Linked DNA regions of Aridibaculum aurantiacum. Each later gene encodes a partner of the first gene's protein in a complex. Links are inferred from orthologs where the notes say so. Each region holds a gene or a part of one and is shown in the gene's direction. Other genes may lie near its edges. The genes, in order: secA and secY.

Region 1 (7,546 bases):
TCTTCAGATGTTGACATCTCCTCGCTTCCTGTATCGAAATCTTCTTCTCCATCTCCTTCTGTTACATCATCATTATCAGAAAAATCTGACAGGTCGGAAACGCCTGGAAGCATATGCTCTGCATCCACTTCATCTCCTTGTTCATCGGATGTTTCATCTGCATCATTATAAGTATTAAAAGATCCTTCTGCTTCTATTGCACCTGGTTGATCCTCTGTAGCAGTATCTTCTCCCGTGCCAGTAGCATCATTAAATGCTGCCAAACCTTCACCTTCTGCACTTTTATTTATTCGGTATTCTACAAGCTCTCCGCTGTCTGTTACTGTCAGGTTTCTTCCTTCACCAGTTTCCAGGCCGGCCACTTCTCCCGCCTTCATTCCTTCCATGATGATGGTACCTTGCACCGCCTGGTCTGCCAGTACTTCCTTTATCTTCGGCAGGTCGTCAACAGAGTTCAGTCCAAAATAATCCATGAAAGATTTGGAAGTAGCATAAACCAGTGGCTTACCTGGCAGGTCCTCATTCCTGCCGCTGATGATGATTAATTCCTTCTCCAGTAACTTCTGAATGCTGTAGTCGCTGTTCACACCACGGATGGCTTCCACTTCACCCTTTGTTATGGGTTGTTTATAAGCAATAATGGCAAGGGTTTCTAGAGCAGCATTAGAAAGGCGTTTTAAAAACTTGTCACCATTCAGTTGACCAACCGTTTTATGAAACTCCCTTTTGGTCAGGAACTGCCAGCCACCACCACTTTCTCTTACTTCAAAGGGATAAAACTCTGCATTATATTTTTCGCGAATACCTTCAATGGCACTTTCTACCTGGTCAAGCGTTATACGCTCTTCCATAAAACCAAAAGCATTATTGATAAGTTCTACAATATCGAGGCTGGTAAGCGGCTTATCGCTGGCAAATACCAAAGCTTCTATATGCGGTATGATGGTAGATAGTTCCATTGGTTATTGTGAGAATGAAATGATTTTGAAAAAGACGCAAATGAAAATAGGCAAAGAAAAGAACTAAAGACATTGAAGTATCACATGGTGCCCTAAAACAAAAATGTGCAGACGCAACTGGTACATCTGCACATTCTCAAATTCATCTATATATTTTATCCGTTCAGTGCTGCTGCACCACTTACAATTTCAGTAAGCTCGGTGGTGATGGCAGCCTGGCGTGCACGGTTGTAAGATATCTTCAGTGTCTTCAACAGCTCATTAGCATTTTCACTTGCTTTGTCCATTGCTGTCATACGTGCACCATGCTCACTGGCATGCGCATCAAGTATAGCCTTGAACAACTGCGTATTCAATATCTTAGGCATCAACTCAGCTATCAATTCTTCTTTAGCAGGCTCAAAAATGAAATCAGCTTTTTTCAGACCTTCTTGCCTCTCCACTTTAGGAATAGGAAGAAAGCGCTCCAGCACAAAACGTTGTGTAGCAGCATTTTTAAATTCACTATACACAAGCTCTACTACATCAAATTGTTTGTCGCGGAATGCCTGTACTGCAGCTTCAGAAGCAGCTTGCACAGATTCAAAGCTCAGGTTTAGGAAAATATCTTTGAAATCTGCGTTTACCTTATAGTTTGACTTAGCAAGACTTTCGTAACCTTTTTTACCAATATTCCAGATGGTAACATTACCCCTGCGGTTTTGGTCAGCATAGCGGGTATTGATAGTTTCTTTAGCCAGCTTGATGATGTTGGCATTATAACCACCTGCCAAACCACGGTCGCTGGTGATTACAATTAAAAGAACTCTTTCGGTACCACGGTCAGTAGCAAGGCTGCCACCCACTTCACCTTCAGTATTGCTCACGATGTTGCTGAGCATTTCCTGTAGCTTTTGCGCATACGGACGCATCTGAACAATAGCATCCTGGGCACGACGCAATTTGGCAGCACTTACCATTTTCATGGCTTTTGTGATCTGCTGGGTGCTTTGCACACTCTTTATACGATTACGAACCTCTTTTAATTGACCACTCATATAAAATGATTGTAAAACTTAAGTGTCATCATCATCAGGGGCTTATGCAACATAACGTAGATTATTCAGCTGGAAAATAAACACTCCTAATGTAGAATCGGCTGCAAAGGTAAGGGTTGAGCAGGAAAAAAGAATTGAAAATAAATCATGATTGACAGGAAAAATGCAGGTGTATCCTCGTTACCGTCTTCCTTATCTTAAGCAATCCATTAACAGCTAGGTTTGTTCCACCTGTGGTCGTCTCAGCACCATTACTTACCTTTGTCGCCCTGTCAAAATGGCTATAATATAACAGTAGCACCAAATTTGACTAAAACAAAAACTTAATCATTACACATATACTCAATAGCCAACTAATATGTTAGGTTTCTTATCGAAAATCTTTGGCGGAAGTAAGTCGCAGAAAGATGTAAAGCAACTACTTCCCGTGGTGGAAAAGGTCAATAGTTTCTTCCAGCAATACCAGTCGCTCAGCAACGATGAACTGCGTAATAAAACGGTTGAATTCAGAACCCGCATTCGCGAACACCTCACAGGAATAGACTCCGAAATAAGCACTCTACACGATGAAGCTGAAAACTTGCCTGCAGAAGATATCAATGGCAGGGATGGCATTTACCAGCAGATAGACAAACTAAAGAAGCAGCGCGACGAGCAGATAGAAGAAATTCTGAAGGAAATACAACCTGAAGCTTTCGCGGTGGTTAAGGAAACAGCTCGTCGTTTCTCTTCTAATACTGAGATTGTTTCGAAAGCCACTGATCTTGACCGCGAACTGAGTACCCGCAAGTCGCACATCAAAATAGAAGGTGAAAATGTAACTTATGCCAACAGCTGGTTAGCTGCGGGTAGCCCCGTTACATGGAACATGGTTCACTACGATGTTCAGCTGATAGGTGGTTCTGTTTTACACTCAGGTAAAATTGCTGAAATGGCAACCGGTGAGGGTAAAACGCTTGTATCTACGCTTCCTGCTTACCTGAATGCATTGGCAGGCGAAGGCGTTCATATTGTAACGGTGAATGACTACCTGGCACGACGCGATAGCGAGTGGAACGGTCCCATTTTCGAATGGTTAGGTTTGACAGTAGATTGTATAGATAAACACCAACCGAATACAGAAGATCGTCGCCGCGCTTACATGGCCGACATTGTTTATGGTACCAACAACGAATTTGGTTTTGACTACCTGCGCGACAACATGGTTCATACACCTAATGAAATGGTGCAGCGCAAGCATCACTTTGCCATGGTGGATGAGGTGGATAGCGTTTTGATTGATGACGCCCGTACACCACTCATCATCAGCGGACCTATACCTCGTGGCGATGAACAGGAGTACCAGGTACTAAAACCTCGGGTACAGCAACTGGTAGAAGCTCAGAAACGAGTGACCAACCAATTCCTGAACGAGGCGAAGAAAAAATTCTCAGAAGGTAACGACGATCCTAAAGATGGTGGCCTTGCACTAATGCGTGCATACAGAGGTTTACCTAAAAGTGGTGCTTTGATTAAATTCCTGAGCGAGCCGGGAATTCGTGTAAAACTTCAAAAGACAGAAAACTACTACCTGGCTGACCAGCAGCGCGAAATGCCTAAGGTTGATGAAGAACTTTTCTTCCATATAGATGAAAAGAACAACCAGGTAGATCTTACCGATAAAGGTATCCAGATGATCACCAAAGGTGGAGAAGATCCTAACTTCTTTATCCTGCCTGACATTAGTATAGAATTGAATGCTGTTGATACAGATGCTTCTTTAAGCACTGAAGAGAAACTGCACAAGAAAGAAGCCATACTGAATGATTACCGCTTAAAAGCAGATCGCATTCATACTGTTCACCAGCTATTAAAAGCATACACCTTATTTGAAAAAGACGTGGAGTATGTGGTAATGGAAGGTGCTGTGAAAATCGTAGATGAACAAACAGGTCGTATACTGGAAGGCCGCCGTTATAGCGATGGTCTGCACCAGGCTATAGAAGCAAAAGAGAGTGTAAAGATTGAAGCTGCCACACAAACCTATGCAACCATTACACTGCAGAACTACTTCCGTATGTACCACAAGCTAGCTGGTATGACGGGTACTGCAGAAACGGAAGCAGGTGAATTCTGGGATATCTACAAATTGGATGTAGTTACCATTCCAACCAATATTCCTATTACCCGTAAGGATGAGCAGGATAAAGTATTCAAGACTAAGCGCGAAAAATACAAAGCTGTAATTGACGACATAGAGGAAAACCGTAACGCTGGCCGTCCTACACTGGTTGGTACAACAAGCGTAGAGGTGAGTGAATTGCTTAGCCGTATGCTGAAGCAAAAAGGTATTCCGCACAATGTATTGAACGCAAAACAACACGCCAGGGAAGCACAGATAGTAGCTGAAGCTGGTTTAACAGGTGCAGTTACTATTGCTACCAACATGGCTGGTCGTGGTACTGACATCAAGCTTGGACCTGGTGTGAAAGAAGTAGGTGGTTTGGCTATTATTGGTACCGAACGTCACGAAAGCCGTCGTGTAGACAGGCAGTTACGTGGTCGCGCCGGTCGCCAGGGTGATCCGGGATCGTCACTTTTCTTTGTATCGCTTGAAGATGACCTGATGCGTATGTTCGGAAGTGAGCGTATTGCAAAGGTGATGGACATGGCTGGCTATAAAGAAGGTGAAGTGATACAGCACAGCATGATCACCAAGAGCATTGAAAGAGCACAGCGCAAGGTGGAAGAAAACAACTTTGGTATTCGTAAGCGTTTGCTGGAGTATGATGATGTAATGAACAAGCAGCGTACCGTTATTTATACCAAACGTAACCATGCCCTATTCGGAGATCGTCTTGCCCTGGATATTGACAATGCATTTTACCAGGTATCAGAAAGCCTGGTTGGTGGATTCAGAGGCGCCAATGAATATGACAACTTCAAGATGGAAGTGATTATGCATTTCGGTATAGACACCTCTATTTCGCAAGAAGACCTGGACAAAGGCAATGAAAGAGAACTGGTAGACCGTCTTTATAACGAGGCCATAGAACATTACAACCAGAAGAAGCAGGTAGTTGCAGCCAATGCGTTACCAGTCTTCAGAGATATCCGTAATAACCAAGGTGCGCATATTGAGAATGTTGTTGTTCCATTTACCGATGGCCGTCGTGGAATGCAGGTGCTGGCAAATCTTGATAAGACCATACAAACAGATGGTCTTGAACTGAACCAGGCTGTAGAACGTAGTGTAGCATTAGGCTTAATTGACGATGCATGGAAAGAACACCTGCGCGCTATGGACGACCTGAAGCAAAGTGTACAAACTGCATCTTACGAGCAGAAAGATCCTTTGGTTATATATAAAATGGAAGCATTTGGCTTGTTCAAGAAAATGGATGAGCAGGTGAATAAAGACATCGTATCATTCCTTTGCCACTGTGGTATACCTGTAGAACAGGAGCAACCACAACAGCGTGTGGTGCAACAGGCTCGTGAGCAGAAAACTGACATGAGCAAGCTGCAGGTAAACAAGGAAGAAATAGATGCAGCAGGACAGGATTACGCAGCTAATGAGAATGATTATTTTGATCCTTCTACTGCAGTAAAACAACAGCCTGTAGTTGTCGGACCAAAGATTGGCCGTAACGACCCTTGCCCTTGTGGAAGTGGTAAGAAGTACAAGCAATGTCATGGTAAGGACCTGTAAAGGACCTGCCGGCAAATAAAATGAACAAGGATAAAGCGAAAGTTTTATCCTTGTTTTATTTTGCTCCAAATACAATCTATGCTGCTACTGCTCATTGCCGGTTCAATATTCTTTTTTCTTGCAATGAGTATTGGCTATGTAGTAAACAATGCACTACGTCAACTGCAGCCATATTCAACGCCGCTGTTCGAGATATTGCTAACAGGAACTGCAACCATAACAATATACCTCAACTTTCTCTCCTTCTTCTTTCCTTCTGGTTACCTGCTTTTGGTGCCATTGGCTATTGCCGCCTTAATCATTGTTTTTACAACACCATTTTTAGTGGATTTAAAAACAAAAGCCAATAAAATTGCTGGAGTACTTTTTCATAAAGAACGAATGGCTGTTACCATAGCTGTGGCTTTGGTGATACTCATTTTTGCTATTGTTCCGCCTTACAATACTGATAGTTCCGGCTATCACATCCTGTCAATCTTATGGAATGAAAAATTTAAAGTAGTGCCGGGGCTGGCTAACCTGTTCCCACAGTTTGGCTTCAATTCGGCTTTCATGGTATTGAGTGCACCTTTCTCTTTCACTGCTATCACAGGTCAATCTATTTACCCTATAAACCCCGTGCTGGTGCTTGCTTTCTTTGGCTGGATGCTCCATAAAAGCTACCAGTATCGGGGAATGAGCAGGCTGCTGTTTATACCGCTTTTGTTTATACTGTTCAGGCAATTCCCTATCAATATAGCCTCGCCATCTGCTGATGCTTTGGCTAGTATGTTAGTACTCTATTGCTTCTTTACATTATTAGAAACAAAAGAAAACTGGCAAGGCGGCGAGTGGAAAGTGTTGTTGCTGTTAGCCTTCTTTTCAGTCATCATCAAGATCAGCACCATCCCGCTGATGCTATTCGTGTTCCTGCCATTCATCTTCTATCGAAAGGCACATAAAGAGATCATCAAAAATTACATACCCGTTGCAGCCATTGGCCTTTGCATTTTTCTTCCATGGATAGCGCGAAACATCATTTTATCTGGCTACATCTTGTTTCCTTTTCCCTCTATTGATCTTGTAAACGTAGATTGGAAAGTGCCGCTGCAGGTAGCAGAAGCTGAACGTTTGCATGTATCGCATGCACCACGTATGGTAAGCGAAGATTGGGTTTATGTGAACAGGCTGTCTTTTATGCAGTGGTTCCCAACATGGCTGGGCAAGTTGTGGCACAGCAATAAAATTAATGCGCTGCTTACATATGCAACATTTGCAACACCCGTTGTTGCTGTTGTCGTATTTAAGCGGTACCCTTACAAAAAATGGATAGCTTCTTTTGCTGTGGCATATTTAGGTATCCTGTTTTGGCTCATCGGTTCACCTGATGTAAGATTTGGCTACCACTTTATGATACCTGTGATATTCTTCCCGCTATTGCTTCTTTTGAATAATACACATAAAACAGGAGGAAAAATTTCTGAAAGCATATATACGCTGGCAGCACTGGGTATGTGTGTTTATTTTAGCTATGTAGCTGCGCGTATGCTGGCTCCTTATACCATTTCACAATATGCTGTGAAACCCTTAAAGAGCGAGGAATATCATAAAAATAATGACCTCGGTTCATTTACTTTTGTACCCTTGAGTGACTCTATAAAGCTGTACATTCATGATCGTCACCATCATAGCCTGAATGCACCTTTACCGAGTACAGATGTATTCAGGCCGGGAGTGAGATTACGAGGTACTACTTTACAAGACGGATTTAGAAACATACAAGACACAACTATTGCCAAATGAAGATCAATCACCTGATAGACCATACCGTACTTAAACCAACCACCACAATTGCTGAAGTAGAAAAATTGTGTGGTGAA
Region 2 (6,494 bases), on another replicon or contig:
GTAACTGAACACTGTCAACACCACATTTTCAAAATTTCAAATTTTTCAAATCAAGAATTATGTCTCGTATAGGAAAACAACCAATTACAGTTCCGGCGGGTGTTACCATCACAGTTGGTAACAACAATGAGATCACTGTAAAAGGACCTAAAGGAACTTTGACTCAACTTATTGATCGCGATATCAAAGTTGAAGTAAAAGATGGCGAAGTAAATGTTACTCGTCCTACTGACCAGATCCGTCACCGCGCTATGCACGGTTTGTACCGTTCACTGGTTTCTAACATGGTAAAAGGTGTAACAGAAGGCTTTAAGAAGCAGCTGGAACTAGTGGGTGTGGGTTATAAAGCCGCTAACACTGGTAACACTTTAGACCTAGCCCTGGGTTACTCTCACAACATCATTATGGAAGTACCTAAGGAAGTAACAGTAGCTACTGAAACTTTAAAAGGTCAAAACCCAAAAATTACTTTAGAGAGCATCGACAACCAACTATTAGGAGCAGTAGCTGCCAAAATACGTAGCCTGCGTAAGCCTGAGCCGTACAAAGGAAAAGGTGTTCGCTACTCTGATGAATTCATTCGTCGTAAAGCTGGTAAAGCTGCTGGTAAATAATTAAGTTGATAAGTTGATCGGTTGGCAAGTTGAATTGTGACCGATCAACCCATCAACTAGACAACTAATCAACTTTCGCCCCGGCAGCATCGGGGAGTAAATAAAATAACAATGGACAAATTAATAAAAAGGCAGAAGATCCGTTACCGCATTCGTAAGAAGGTAGCTGGTACTTCTACTAAGCCTCGCCTTTCTGTTTTCAGAAGCAATGCAGAAATCTATGCTCAACTGATTGATGATACTACCGGTCAAACACTGGCTGCTGCTTCATCAAGAGAAAAGGATATCGCTGCCCAAACTGCTCCTAAGATTGATAAAAGCAAAATGGTTGGAGAATCTATTGCTCGTAAAGCTTCTGCTCTTGGTATCACTACATGTGTTTTCGATAGAGGTGGTAACCTGTACCACGGTCGTGTGAAAGCTGTAGCTGATGGCGCAAGACAAGGTGGATTGCAATTTTAGATTTAATGATTGCTGATGTAGGATTTGTTTCCACCTCGGTAATCGAAAAAATATCAGACATCATAAAATCAGAAATCTCAAATAGAGACAATGTCAAAAGCAATTTTAAATAAAGTAAAAGGCGGTGACCTGGAACTAAAAGAAAAAGTAGTAGCCATTAACCGTGTGGTTAAAACCACCAAAGGCGGACGTACTTTTAGTTTCTCTGCGCTTGTAGTAGTAGGAAATGAAAAAGGTGTGGTAGGTCATGGTTTGGGTAAGGCTAAAGAAGTTCAGGAAGCTATCACCAAAGGCATCGAAGATGCTAAGAAGAACCTGATCAAAGTTCCTGTTATGCACGGAACTATACCTCACGACCAACTGGCTAAAGAAGGTGCTGCTAAAGTATTCATCAAGCCTGCTGCTCATGGTACCGGTGTAATTGCCGGAGGTAGTATGCGTGCAGTATTGGAAAGCGCGGGTGTTACCGACGTTTTGGCAAAGAGCCTTGGATCTGCTAATCCTCACAACGTGGTTAAAGCTACTTTCAAAGCTTTAGCATTGTTGAGAGAGCCTATCCAGGTTGCTAAAACAAGAACAGTTGGACTAAAGAAAGTTTTTAACGGGTAACTGCACGTTTAACGTTTTAAGTTTAAGGTTTAAAGTTGGAAACACAGAACCTTAAACGTTAGACATTAAACCTTAAACTAATTATCATGAAAAAGATTAGAATAACACAAGTAAAAAGCGTTATCGACAGACCTGAAAGAGCTAAACGTACAATCGAAGCACTTGGTTTGAAAAAGATGAACGCTTCTGTAGAAGTAGAAGCTACTCCACAGATCCTGGGTATGATCACTAAGGTTAATCACCTGGTGAAAGTAGAGGAAGTGAACTAAATCATATTCGAAAGTCAAAAGTCAAAAAATGGTACTACTGTGCCTTTTTGATTTTTGACTTTTGTCTTTTGACTTAAAATTTGCTGAAGTGACTACAACAGTACACGAGTGCGACGCAACGTATGCTGAATAGTATTACCTTCGCCCGCTACAAAAACATCCTTGTTTTTATAGATCATTTATTTATCATTAATGCGAGGGGATTGAACCCCGTAAGTAAAAATCAAACGTAAGATGAAACTACACACTCTTAGACCCGCTCAAGGCGCTACACACAAAGAAAAAAGATTAGGCCGTGGTGAGGCTTCAGGTAAAGGTGGTACTGCCACAAAAGGTAACAAAGGTGGACAAAGCCGTGCCGGTTACTCTAGTAAAATGGCTTTTGAAGGTGGCCAGATGCCAATTCAGCGTCGTGTACCTAAGCGTGGCTTTAAAAACCCACATCGCGTAGAGTACAAAGTATTGAACCTGGGCCAGATCGATCACCTGGTTGAAAAATATGGTTTTACTGAAATCACTCCAGAAAATCTTTATATCAATGGCCTGATTGGTCAAACTGATCTTATCAAGATTTTAGGTACTGGTGAATTGAAGAGCAAAGTTACTTTTAGAGTAAACGCTTTTAGCGCTAAAGCTAAAGAAGCAATTGAAGCAGCTGGTGGCAGCATTGAAATAGCACAGTAACTAATGTAATTAGCCGGACGCACTCCTAAAGTGCGTCCTTTGGCTTTAGAGAGATTAACACCTACAACTCAACTTTCAGTGAAAAAATTCATTCAGACTCTTAAAAATATCTGGACAATAGATGAGCTGCGTAGCAAGATCATTGTAACGCTAGCCCTGGTATTTGTTTACCGTCTTGGAACGCATATCGTATTGCCGGGTATGAACCCTAACCTGCTTGACCAGGCACAGGCTAATGCAGCTCAAAATGGTTTGCTTGGACTATTTGACACCTTTGCTGGTGGTGCATTCTCACAAGCTTCTATTCTTGCCCTGGGTATCATGCCTTATATATCTGCTTCCATTTTTATGCAGTTGATGACCATCCTGGTTCCGCAGCTTCAAAAGATCCAGAAAGAGGGCGACAGTGGTCGTAAAAAAATTAACCAGTGGACGCGTTACCTTACTGTTATTGTAACCGCTTTCCAGGCAAGTGCTTATGTAGCTTACCTTAATAGTCCTGGTTATGCTGAGGCTATCATTCCTGCTTATCAACCATATTTCCTTGTATCTACTATCATTACACTTACTGCAGGTACTTTGTTTGTAATGTGGCTGGGTGAAAAAATACAGGATAAAGGATTGGGTAACGGTACTTCTATCATCATCATGGTAGGTATCCTTGCACGTTTCCCTCAATCTATCATTCAAGAATTTACTGCTAAGCAAGCGCGTGGTGGTGGTGGATTGTTGATCTTCCTTATCGAGATCGCGATCCTTATCGTTATCATCATGGGTATTATCATCCTGGTACAAGGTGTACGTAAGATACCTGTTAGTTATGCTAAGCAGATAGTTGGTAATCGCCAGTTTGGAGGTGCTCGCCAGTTCCTTCCAATGAAGGTGAATATGGCGGGTGTAATGCCTATCATCTTTGCACAGGCTATCATGTTCCTTCCTACTTTGTTCTCTTTCACAGGTACAGAGTCTGGAACTACCATCGCTAAGATCTTTGGTGATCACAGCAACTTCTGGTACATGGTTGTATATGCTGTAATGGTAATTGCATTTACTTTCCTATACACTGCTTTGATCTTTAATCCTAAGCAGATGTCGGAAGACCTTAAGCGTAACAATGGTTTTATACCTGGTGTTAAGCCTGGTCAGCCAACCGCTGATTATATTGGTTCAGTAATGGATAAGATAACTTTACCAGGTGCAATTTTCCTTGCATTGGTAGGTATCCTTCCTGGCTTTGCACAAAGACTGGGTGTTACTTCTGGTTTCTCTACCTTCTTCGGTGGTACATCGCTACTGATCATGGTGGGTGTAATCCTTGATACACTACAGCAGATAGAAACACAGCTGTTGATGAGACAATACGATGGTCTTATGAACAGTGGAAGAATCCAGGGCAGGCAGCAAACTGTTACTCAGGCTTCTTATTAATTGATAACTGAGGCTGGTAGAAATATCATCCTGCTAGATAAAAACGTAAACCTGCCCAACCTTGAGGCAGGTTTATTTGTAAAATGAGTAGAATTAGAAATATGATCCATTACAAATCAAATGCAGACCTGGAGATAATGCGTGAAAGTTGCAGGGTAGTAGAGCTTGCACTTAGTGAAGTGGCCAAATTTTTAAAGCCCGGAGTTACCACCAAACAAGCAGACAAACTTGCAGAACAGGTAATCAGGGATAATAAAGGTGTTCCTTCATTTCTCAATTATCGTGGTTATCCATTTGCTTCGTGTATTTCTGTTAACGATGCAGTAGTGCATGGTTTCCCTTCTAATGATGTGTTGAAAGATGGAGATATCGTTTCTGTGGACCTGGGTGTTTTCAAAAATGGATTTCATGGTGATTATGCTTACACTTTTGCGCTAGGTGAAATAAGTGAAGAAGTGCAGCAGCTGATGCGTATAACTAAAGAAAGCTTGTATAAAGGAATTGAGAAAGCTCATCATGGAAACAGGATAGGAGATATAGCTTTTGCTATCCAGGATTATACTGAAAGGAAATATGGCTATGGTGTAGTGCGCGAACTGGTTGGTCATGGTCTTGGAAGAAGCCTGCACGAAGATCCGCAGGTGCCTAATTTTGGTAAACGCGGAACCGGTCCAAAGTTGAAAGAAGGAATGACCATTGCTATTGAGCCAATGATAAACATGGGCGTAAAAGAAGTGTATTACGATACAGATGGCTGGACCGTGAGAACCAAAGATGGTAAGCCATCAGCCCATTACGAGCACAATGTATGTGTGAAGAAAGGGAAAGCTGAGATCTTGTCTTCTTTTAAACTGATAGAAGAGGCTGAACTTGCAAACGAGAATTTAAATTCGAAATACCTACAAGCTGTACAGCAGGAATTGGTGGAACAATAAGTAATATAAGATACTTTGATATAAAAAAAGAGGCTGTTTCAAAAACAGCCTCTTTTTTATTTCGTTTTGTTCAGTATTAATTTAAACCACCAGCAGCAATCACATTTCCACCGCCAGCTGCAATTACATTACCGCCACCAGCTGCAATCACGTTGCCACCGCCTGCGGCAATTACATTTGCTCCACCTGCTGCCACTGCATTAGCTCCACCTGCTGCCACAACTCTTGCTACTTCATTAGCTACAGGGTTTGATATTGCCACCTGTGTAAGATGCCTTGAGTTAGAAGGAACATACCACCTTCCAAACCAGGAGTTTTCTTTGTGCCATACATCTACAACTGCAGCTACTAGCATATAAGGTTTTGCTTCAGATTGTTTCCAAGATCTTCTGTCATTATCAGTGGCCCAGCGGCTGCAAACATTCCAGTATACTTTTGCAATCATGTCATCCCACGCTTTTTTATTTGACCTTAAGTAAGAGGTGTGGTTGTTCATCCAATCAGTATAGTTAAAAGAAGAAGACATGCTTTGGTTTACCTGTTGGTCGCTTGGGGTGTAGCCATAAGCATGAGCAAATGCTCTTCTGATAGTTGCTCTTTTTTCGTTGGCATCAGATTGAAGGTAGCGGCTGTGGTTTGCCACCAATTGCTCCACGGTCAGGTTTTCTCTTCCCATCCAATGATTCAGTTCGCCCTGGTTTGGCTGCCTGCCAAAGGTGAGCATGTAGGAGCTGATGATCCTTTCTCTCTTTGTTTGTTCTGGGCTTTGCGCAAAAGTTGGTGCCGCCAGTGCGGAAGCAAAAAGTACTACCACCAGGAGTCTGTACATTTTTTTCATAAGTTTTTATTTTTAAAAAAGGTGCTTGATAAATAACGAATGCAATAATTCGAAAAGTATCAAGCGGAAAAAATAATCAATTTGTATTAGTGCCCCGTGCTACACGCATGGTAACTACATTTGAAAAATGAAAGCATCAGCAACATTGGTAGTAATAGGAGGGGGCGCAGCTGGATTTTTTTGCGCAGTGAATGCTGCTCGCATGAATAATAAATTGAAAGTAATCATACTGGAGAAAACGTCGAAACTGCTTTCTAAAGTAAAGGTAAGCGGCGGCGGAAGATGCAATGTTACCCATGCATGCTTTGAAATTTCAAACCTGGTAAAGCGGTACCCCCGCGGAACCAACTTCTTAAAGAAAACCTTCCACCAGTTCAATACTACCCACTGTATTCAATGGTTTGAAGAAAGGGGAGTGAAGCTGAAAACAGAAGCTGATGGAAGGATGTTTTCAAATACCGACAGTTCACAAACTATTATTGATTGCCTGCTGCGAGAGGCAGATAAATATGGCGTAGAAGTGCAGATGAGCAGGGAGGTGAAGGAGATTAAAAATGGAAAAGAAGGGTTTGATGTAGTGCTTGCCAATGGGGAACTGCTGAAGGCTGATTACGTAGTGGTGGCCTGTGGTGGTTTTCCAAAAGCTGGTATGTTT

Evidence for each region.
Region 2: the proteins of secA (region 1) and secY are in contact, whole or in part, in a crystal structure (PDB 3DIN), measured with the Thermotoga maritima proteins. The link is inferred for Aridibaculum aurantiacum from one-to-one orthologs. Residues at the interface, in WP_004082002.1 of Thermotoga maritima: Glu261, Ala262, Arg263, Lys300, Ala301, Arg302, Thr303, Ile304, Ile305, Leu323, Tyr324, Asp325, Pro326, Val329, Ser330, Tyr333, Ile336, Lys340, Phe345, Val349, Glu363, Phe364, Tyr374, Ser375, Gly376, Gly377, Glu393, Ile395, Thr482, Ser483; in WP_004081795.1 of Thermotoga maritima: Glu108, Gly109, Glu110, Glu111, Ala236, Glu237, Arg238, Arg239, Ile240, Thr241, Ile242, Gln243, Tyr244, Ala245, Arg246, Arg247, Val248, Thr249, Gly250, Arg251, Arg252, Val253, Tyr254, Gly256, Ala257, Ser258, Thr259, Tyr260, Leu261, Pro262.

The regions. Positions count from the first base shown.
Region 1 is NZ_JAFEWC010000001.1:726,263-733,808, reverse strand. Bases 1,995-5,887 are described here. They hold secA (preprotein translocase subunit SecA), read left to right. Parts: upstream 1,995-2,354; coding sequence 2,355-5,687; downstream 5,688-5,887. Other genes in these bases: J4N22_RS03155 (LIC_10190 family membrane protein), read left to right, coding at 5,766-5,887; atpG (ATP synthase F1 subunit gamma), read right to left, coding at 1,995-1,996. Outside these bases: SMC-Scp complex subunit ScpB, read right to left, coding at 1-959; more of atpG, read right to left, coding at 1,115-1,994; more of J4N22_RS03155, read left to right, coding at 5,888-7,469; deoC (deoxyribose-phosphate aldolase), read left to right, coding at 7,466-7,546. UniProt on the Escherichia coli protein: Required for protein export, interacts with the SecYEG preprotein conducting channel.
Region 2 is NZ_JAFEWC010000003.1:615,802-622,295, forward strand. The notes cover bases 2,051-4,891. They hold secY (preprotein translocase subunit SecY), read left to right. Parts: upstream 2,051-2,716; coding sequence 2,717-4,066; downstream 4,067-4,891. Other genes in these bases: rplO (50S ribosomal protein L15), read left to right, coding at 2,189-2,638; map (type I methionyl aminopeptidase), read left to right, coding at 4,168-4,891. In the rest of the region: rplF (50S ribosomal protein L6), read left to right, coding at 60-614; rplR (50S ribosomal protein L18), read left to right, coding at 726-1,076; rpsE (30S ribosomal protein S5), read left to right, coding at 1,167-1,685; rpmD (50S ribosomal protein L30), read left to right, coding at 1,772-1,954; more of map, read left to right, coding at 4,892-5,001; J4N22_RS16255 (hypothetical protein), read right to left, coding at 5,078-5,839; J4N22_RS16260 (BaiN/RdsA family NAD(P)/FAD-dependent oxidoreductase), read left to right, coding at 5,967-6,494. UniProt on the Escherichia coli protein: The central subunit of the protein translocation channel SecYEG. Consists of two halves formed by TMs 1-5 and 6-10.